DNA from 2 places in the Clostridium nitrophenolicum genome. Region 2 is predicted to be linked to the other one. Evidence: riboswitches for the same ligand, from Rfam matches in the RefSeq annotation. Region 2 holds a riboswitch; the other holds the start of a gene.
The links. Region 2 has a riboswitch for cyclic di-GMP ahead of ACZ5N4_RS14365 (HD-GYP domain-containing protein). Riboswitches for the same ligand answer to the same signal wherever they lie in the genome.

Region 1: linked by a shared signal. The riboswitch ahead of ACZ5N4_RS05325 (transglutaminase-like domain-containing protein) and the one ahead of ACZ5N4_RS14365 (HD-GYP domain-containing protein) in region 2 are both predicted to bind cyclic di-GMP.

Annotation. Positions count from the first base shown of each region.
Region 1 is NZ_AP042469.1:1,164,949-1,168,380, forward strand. Features, by position in the region: gene ACZ5N4_RS05315 (MucBP domain-containing protein) at 1-631, shown strand, start outside; gene ACZ5N4_RS05320 (class D sortase) at 776-1,366, shown strand; cyclic di-GMP riboswitch class I at 1,456-1,549, shown strand; gene ACZ5N4_RS05325 (transglutaminase-like domain-containing protein) at 1,563-2,357, shown strand; gene ACZ5N4_RS05330 (YitT family protein) at 2,461-3,342, opposite strand.
Region 2 is NZ_AP042469.1:3,023,892-3,027,323, forward strand. Features, by position in the region: gene ACZ5N4_RS14355 (GGDEF domain-containing protein) at 1-802, opposite strand, end outside; gene ACZ5N4_RS14360 (hypothetical protein) at 799-1,149, opposite strand; gene ACZ5N4_RS14365 (HD-GYP domain-containing protein) at 1,352-2,026, opposite strand; cyclic di-GMP riboswitch class I at 2,121-2,209, opposite strand; gene ACZ5N4_RS14370 (DUF3267 domain-containing protein) at 2,341-2,853, opposite strand; gene ACZ5N4_RS14375 (hypothetical protein) at 3,069-3,432, shown strand, end outside.

The DNA.
Region 1 (3,432 bases), 1.9 Mb from region 2:
TGGTAGTAGTTCTGGAATTAGAGAAGGCGTGTTAGTAGTTAAATATTTAAATAGAGATACAAATAAAGAACTTGTACCAAATATTACTGACAGAAAGCCAGTAGGAACAGAATATACAACATCCGCAAAAGATATAAATGGATATCAATTAATGAATATACCAACTAACGAAAAAGGAAAGTATATAGATGGAACTACAGAAGTAATATACTATTATGCTCAAAAAGTAGTTGTTCCAGATGAAAAAGTTCCTGAAGGAAATCCAGAAATTAAAGAAGGCGTGTTAGTAATTAAGTATTTAGATAGAGATACAAACAAAGAAATTGCGTCACAAATTACTGACAAGAAGCTAATAGGAACAGAATACTCTACAACAGCGAAAGACATTGATGGATATGAGCTAGTTGAAGTACCAAGTAATGAAAAAGGTAAATATATAGACGGAACTACAGAAGTAGTATACTATTATGCTCCAAAAAAAGTAGCTGTACCACAAGATAAAATTGCAGACGGAGCATCGTTATTACCTAAAACTGGTGAAGGAAGTTCTATTCCATATTATGCTTTAGGAACATTGCTTTTAATTGCTGGATTAAGAATAAATTCAAGAAAAAGCAAAAAAATAGTGTAATTTAATAATTAGACCTCTATAATGTATTCTATATTAATATATTATAGAGGTTCTTTTTATTCGACTTTTAGAGTTCTTATAATTTGTACTGTCACTGTTGTGTTAGGGGGATGAAATTGAACTTATACAATACTAGGAGGTTATATGAGGAGAATAATTTCTACATTATTGATTTTTATAGGAATTGTAATAATTTGTTACCCTAAGCTATCAGAATATTATTATACGTATAAACAAAAAGAAATTATGAAGAAATTAGATTTGATTTACAAGGATAATATAGAGAATAGTGAAGATAAAACAAAATTGAAAACTAATAACAGTAATTTGCAGGAATCAAATAATAATTCTACATGCACAATTAAAATTGACAAAATAAATTTATATCAGCCTATTTTACAAGGGGCTTCACAAGAAAACTTAAGTGTTTCAATAGCATCTGTTAATACTGATGTTAAACCTGGTCAAGTTGGTAACTATGCTTTAGCAGGACATAGAAGTCATACTTATGGTAGAAATTTCAATAGATTATCAGAGATAGAGATAGGAGATAAAATAAAAATTTTTGATGGATCACAGGAATATGTATATACTGTGTATGAAAAATTTTTAGTAAAACCAGAAGAAACTTGGGTCTTAAATAGTAATAAAGTAGATAGAGAGATTACTTTGATAACATGTAATCCTATGATTAATCCAACAGGTCGTCTTATTATTAAAGGAAAAATTAAATGAAAATAGATAAAAAAGCAAAAAAAATAGTGAAAAAGATTTAAGTGTGTATTATAATATAGTTAAATAAAATTTTTTATCGAGTGATTCTTCACCGATAAAGGCAAAACTATCGAAAGGTAGTGACGCAAAGCTATAGGGCCTTAGGTATAAGTTATATTTATATCATGGCAGCCAGTTACCGAAAGGAGAATAGAATATGTTAAAAAAAGCTACTTGCTATTTTGTAATATTTATTTTTATGCTTTTATCTACGAAGCCGGTGTTAGCTTATTCAGATACTAGCATATTTGATAAAACTGAGTTAAATAAAGGACTTTTAAAGGTAAACTATAATGCAAACAAAGATGTTAAGACAAAAATAATGGTTCAAAAAGGGAACAATAAATATTTCTATAACTTAAAACCACAGACAAATATTCCACTTCAGTTAGGTAATGGTGAATATAATGTTGCTTTATTAGAAAATAGTAATGGTAATGAATACGTTGTAGTTAAATCAGAAAAAATAAATTTAGATTTAAAAAATGAAAATGATATTTACTTAAATTCAGTTGAAAATATAAACTGGAATCAAGAAATGAATGTAGTAAAAAAAGCACAAGAGCTAACTAAAAATTTAAAAACTGATGATGAAAAAATTAAGAGTATTTACGATTATGTCGTAAAGAATATAAGTTATGATTATAATAAAATAAGTCGTATAGATGATGAGTATGTTCCTGATGTAGAAAGTATTTTTAAATCTTCAAAAGGAATGTGCTATGATTATTCAGCTTTATTTGCAGCTATGTTAAGAAGTGTAGGTGTCCCAACAAAATTAGTAAAGGGATATAAAAATGATGTTAAAGCTTATCATGCTTGGAATGAAGTTTATTTAAATAACAAATGGGTTACTATAGACACAACATATGATTCAATTTTTAATAGTAAAAAATTAAACTATACAATGATTAAAAATAGTGATGAGTATTCTGTTTCAAAGAAATATTAGTTTTTGATAATTAATTATTAAATAAAAAAGCATCAATATTAGATGCTTTTTACATATTCAAAATAAAACCTGGCATCCTATATGATAGCCAGGTTTTACTTATTTAATCTAACTGTAACTCATCAAATCCATTTCCTTTTCCCCATGCATAGATTACAGGAACAAGGTTGACAAATGCAGATTTATCTACTTTTGCAACATAATTTTTAACAACCATTGCCTCTCGGGTAGAGCAAATCAAGATAACTTTTCTTTTAGGTTTATTAGAATAAGCACCTAAAATTTGACCAATACTAACTCCGCGGTTAATTGTATTCATGATAAAATTAGAAATTTCATCTGTTTCACTACTAAGGATAACCATTTTTACCAAAGATGATCCAAAACCGAACAGGATGGTATCAACTGCTTTTGTATATATCATCTGCATAATAATAGCATATAATATTGCAGTATGTCCAAAAACAAATCCAGACAAGACAAGAACGCATATATCGATAATAAGTAGAATTTGTCCAATGCTTATATAGGGAAATATCTTCTTATGAATTATTTTAGCAAGAGTATCTGAGCTCCCTTGTGAAAAGCCTTTTTTTAGTACTAAACCCATACCGACACCTGCAATAATTCCATAGTATATGCAGTATAATAATTTATCACTAGGAGCAAGATCAATAAAGTTCAAATTAAGGTTATCAAAGAAGATTAATATAATTGGATATGTGATAGATAAAAGAATAATCTTTAAAGCTTCTTTTTTGCCTAGAACAATCCAGGCTGCTGTCAAAACTAAAATACATAGGGAGTAATAAATAAATGTATATTTAATATTTATCATTTTAGCTAATATAAGTGAAATACCTGTAAAGCCCCCTACAACTAGTCCACCTGGTTTTAAGATTGATGTAACCGCAAAGGCTTGAAGAATACATCCGCAATATACAATAATATAGTCTATAATGCTTTTGCTATTTTTTTCTTTCATATATTTCTTTCCTCCTTTCAGTGGTCACACTGGGTAATTAACCCCTGCTCGTTCCCACTCGCAAAATTACCCGTTAAAGTCCATTTAGGA
Region 2 (3,432 bases):
TAGCTTTTGTAGAAGCCAAGCTAGCTGCATTTACCATCTTATATACAAGTGAAATTATATTATCATCTATAGTCCTGTTCTCTTTTGCTGCAGATACTCCAACTGAAATAGTAACATCTATATTATCAGTAAAGGTATTTGAAGAAACAATTTTTATCAAATATCTTGCTAGATCAATAGATTTATCTATTGAATAAGGAGTTAAAACAATGAATTCATCTCCTGCAAATCTTGATAAAAAAGTATCTTTAGGGGTATTGTCCTTTAAAATTTTGCTTAATTCCTCTAATACTATATCTCCCTGAATATGTCCATATTTTTTATTGATATATCCAAAGTTATTTAAATCAATAAAAATAATAGCAGGAGTTATTCCTTCCTTTATTAGCTTTAGGATATTATAATATATGTAATCACTCTTGTATAAACCTGTTAAGAGGTCTATATGCTTACCTAATTCTTTATAAAGCTGATTTTTTATTAGCATTCCCAATAGCCTATTATCATCTCTAACTAATAAAACATCTTCTCCGCTTTTATCAAAGATCTCTTTTGCCTTCCACATATATGTATTGCTGTTTATATATATAATAGAGCTTGTCATAGCATCAGCCACAAGTCTATTAGGATGTGCTTTAAATAAATTTTTATATGTTAACACGCCAACAGTTTCATTATTTTCTACAACCAAAAAATAGTGACAATCACTATCCAAAATCAAATCTTGAATTTTTTGAATACTGTCACATGCATTTATAGTTACATAATTTGAAGATATTATATCTGATATGTTTCCTATCATATATCTATAGACCTGCTAACCTGAAGCACAATATTTACTTGTACTTTTATTATCATCGAAGGTGTAGCAATTCTTCCTCCTTCTTCTAAGACTAATGGTATTAATTTTTCCTTAGGTAGAATATTGAGCAAAGATTTTCTAATTACAACAGCCTCAATTGCATCGTGATCAATTCTAATAATGTCATACTGATCTGGCGACAGAGCATCTGCCATTCTTCTTGCGCCCTCTGGCCCTATTGGAGCTTTTTTACCAACAATTAAAACATCTTGCATTGGAGGCATTTCAAATTCTGATAATCTCATAGATATTTCTGCCTTTTTTGTGCTTTCAATATAACCACTCATAGCATACACTCCTCTTAATGACTAGATAATACTTAACTGCAACCTTTATATTGATTATTTTACATTTATTTTATATTTTTTATTCACATAATGGTATTATAGTATTTTATATGCTACATTACAAGGTAAAATTTGGATTAAAAGATCAATTATTGTACCTCACTTTGCAAGTAATGTCGAACTACAAAATTCATTTTTCTAATCAAATATCATTATATAAGATATCCATAAATATATCTACCAGCTCAGGATTAAATTGCTTTCCCTTTTCTCTAATTAATATTTCCTTAGCTGAATTTTGTGAAATAGATTTCCTGTATATCCGATCTGATGTTAAAGCATCAAAGGTATCTGCAATTGCAATAATTTGAGAAGCAAGTGGAATTTCATCATCTTTTAAACCGTCAGGATAACCAGTTCCGTCCCATCTTTCATGATGACTTCTTATTATATCACTTAAATCTTCACAGAATTTAATGTTCATTATTATTTTTTCGCCAATAATTGAATGCTTTTTAATCTCCTCATATTCTTCTACTGTCAGCTTATCTGGTTTCTTTAATATTGAATCATCTATACCTATTTTTCCTACATCATGCAATATAGATGCTAAATGAATTTTCAACTTTTCTTCCTCTGATATTGGTAGTATTTCACAAATTGTATTGGCGTAGAATGCCACATTCTTTGAATGTTCCCACGTATAAAAGTCTTTTCCGTAAATCAAACTTGCTAGCATTTCTGCTTCCATGATATGTACTCCTATAATAGGACTTATATATTGGCCTATCACTTCGTCCTCCCGAAAAGAAATATTATTGTATGTGCCATATATATTACAGCCACATTCTTTAAAGCTCATAAAATTATTTTTCATAACATTACCTCACCTACGAAATATTAAAGGCACCTAAAATAATTTTAGGTGCCTAATAGATTATGTTATATGTAAATACAACATAAAATTACATTTCGGCAACCTGGCAATCATAGGATTAACTATTCCCTTAGACCCATAGCTTTGCGACCTTACCTTTCAATAAGTGTGCTATTGTCGATATAAAATATATATTAAAAATTAGCATTAATAATTGTATCAATTTGCTACATTATAGTATATATTGGAGTTATTTGTATAATTTTGAAAACAATATTTTAATTATAATATATATACTATATTATTACAATAGTTTACTTAATAACATCAAATCCATATTCCCTGTCTATTATTTTACTATCATAACTACATCTGCATAAAACAAAAGCCATATATATATCTCCTATGCTTCCTATTAAATTAAAAAAATAGATTAAACCACCAATCCAAGGTGGAAATAGCGTAGAAGCAATAGATATTACTACTACTGGAGATAAAAGTACTATTAAAAACTTATTTCTATCAATAGGCATGCTTGATACCTCTTGTGTATATGCATAAATTATTTTAATTCCATATTTTACTTTGCCACCAAAGAGTTTAAATGTTATACCATGAATTAATTCATGGATTGTGCAAATTAGTATCATTGTCAATGCAGCTATAATATAAAAATTAAATAATGGATTGTCTGTAGGATAACTTATTACACCTCTTGATAAAAAATTATTTAATATTACATCTAGTATTTTTCCCATAGACTCAGTTAGCATTATAGCTACTAGTAAACATATTAAATGAGTTTTCCATGTAATTTTAAATGACATGATATCACCTCATTATAATATTTTACATGTTTTATATTTTTATACATTATTTTCTTAGAAATTCAAGTCATTTCAATGGTTTTATTTAATTATTAAATTCTTATTTGGCCATAAAAAACATACTTTTCACAATTCTATTATGAAAAATTTGGTTATATTTTTGAAAACTTGTCCATACTAATATAATAAAATAACATATAGAGAGGATGTTTTAATTGAGTACGAATGTTAAGAAAGTAATGTTAACAATTCTTATAATAATTGATCTTATTGCTATAAGATATGCAAATGTATATGGCAAAGCTAGTACTGCTAGTCAAATATATAATAATGTTAAAAGCAATCAAGTAGCATCCATGGATGCAATAAAAAATATTAATACTAAAAATATAGGCCAAGCCAAACTAGCAACAATAAAGCAAGAAGCTAAACAAGAAGTTAAAAATCAACCGGAACAAATTCCTATTAATAAAGAAAGTAATTCTCAAACTGAACAAAATAAAATTACTGAAGATAATAATCAACAGTCTGACTTAAATAAATCTGAAGCTGCAGAAAAAAATGCTGAGAAAAATAAGG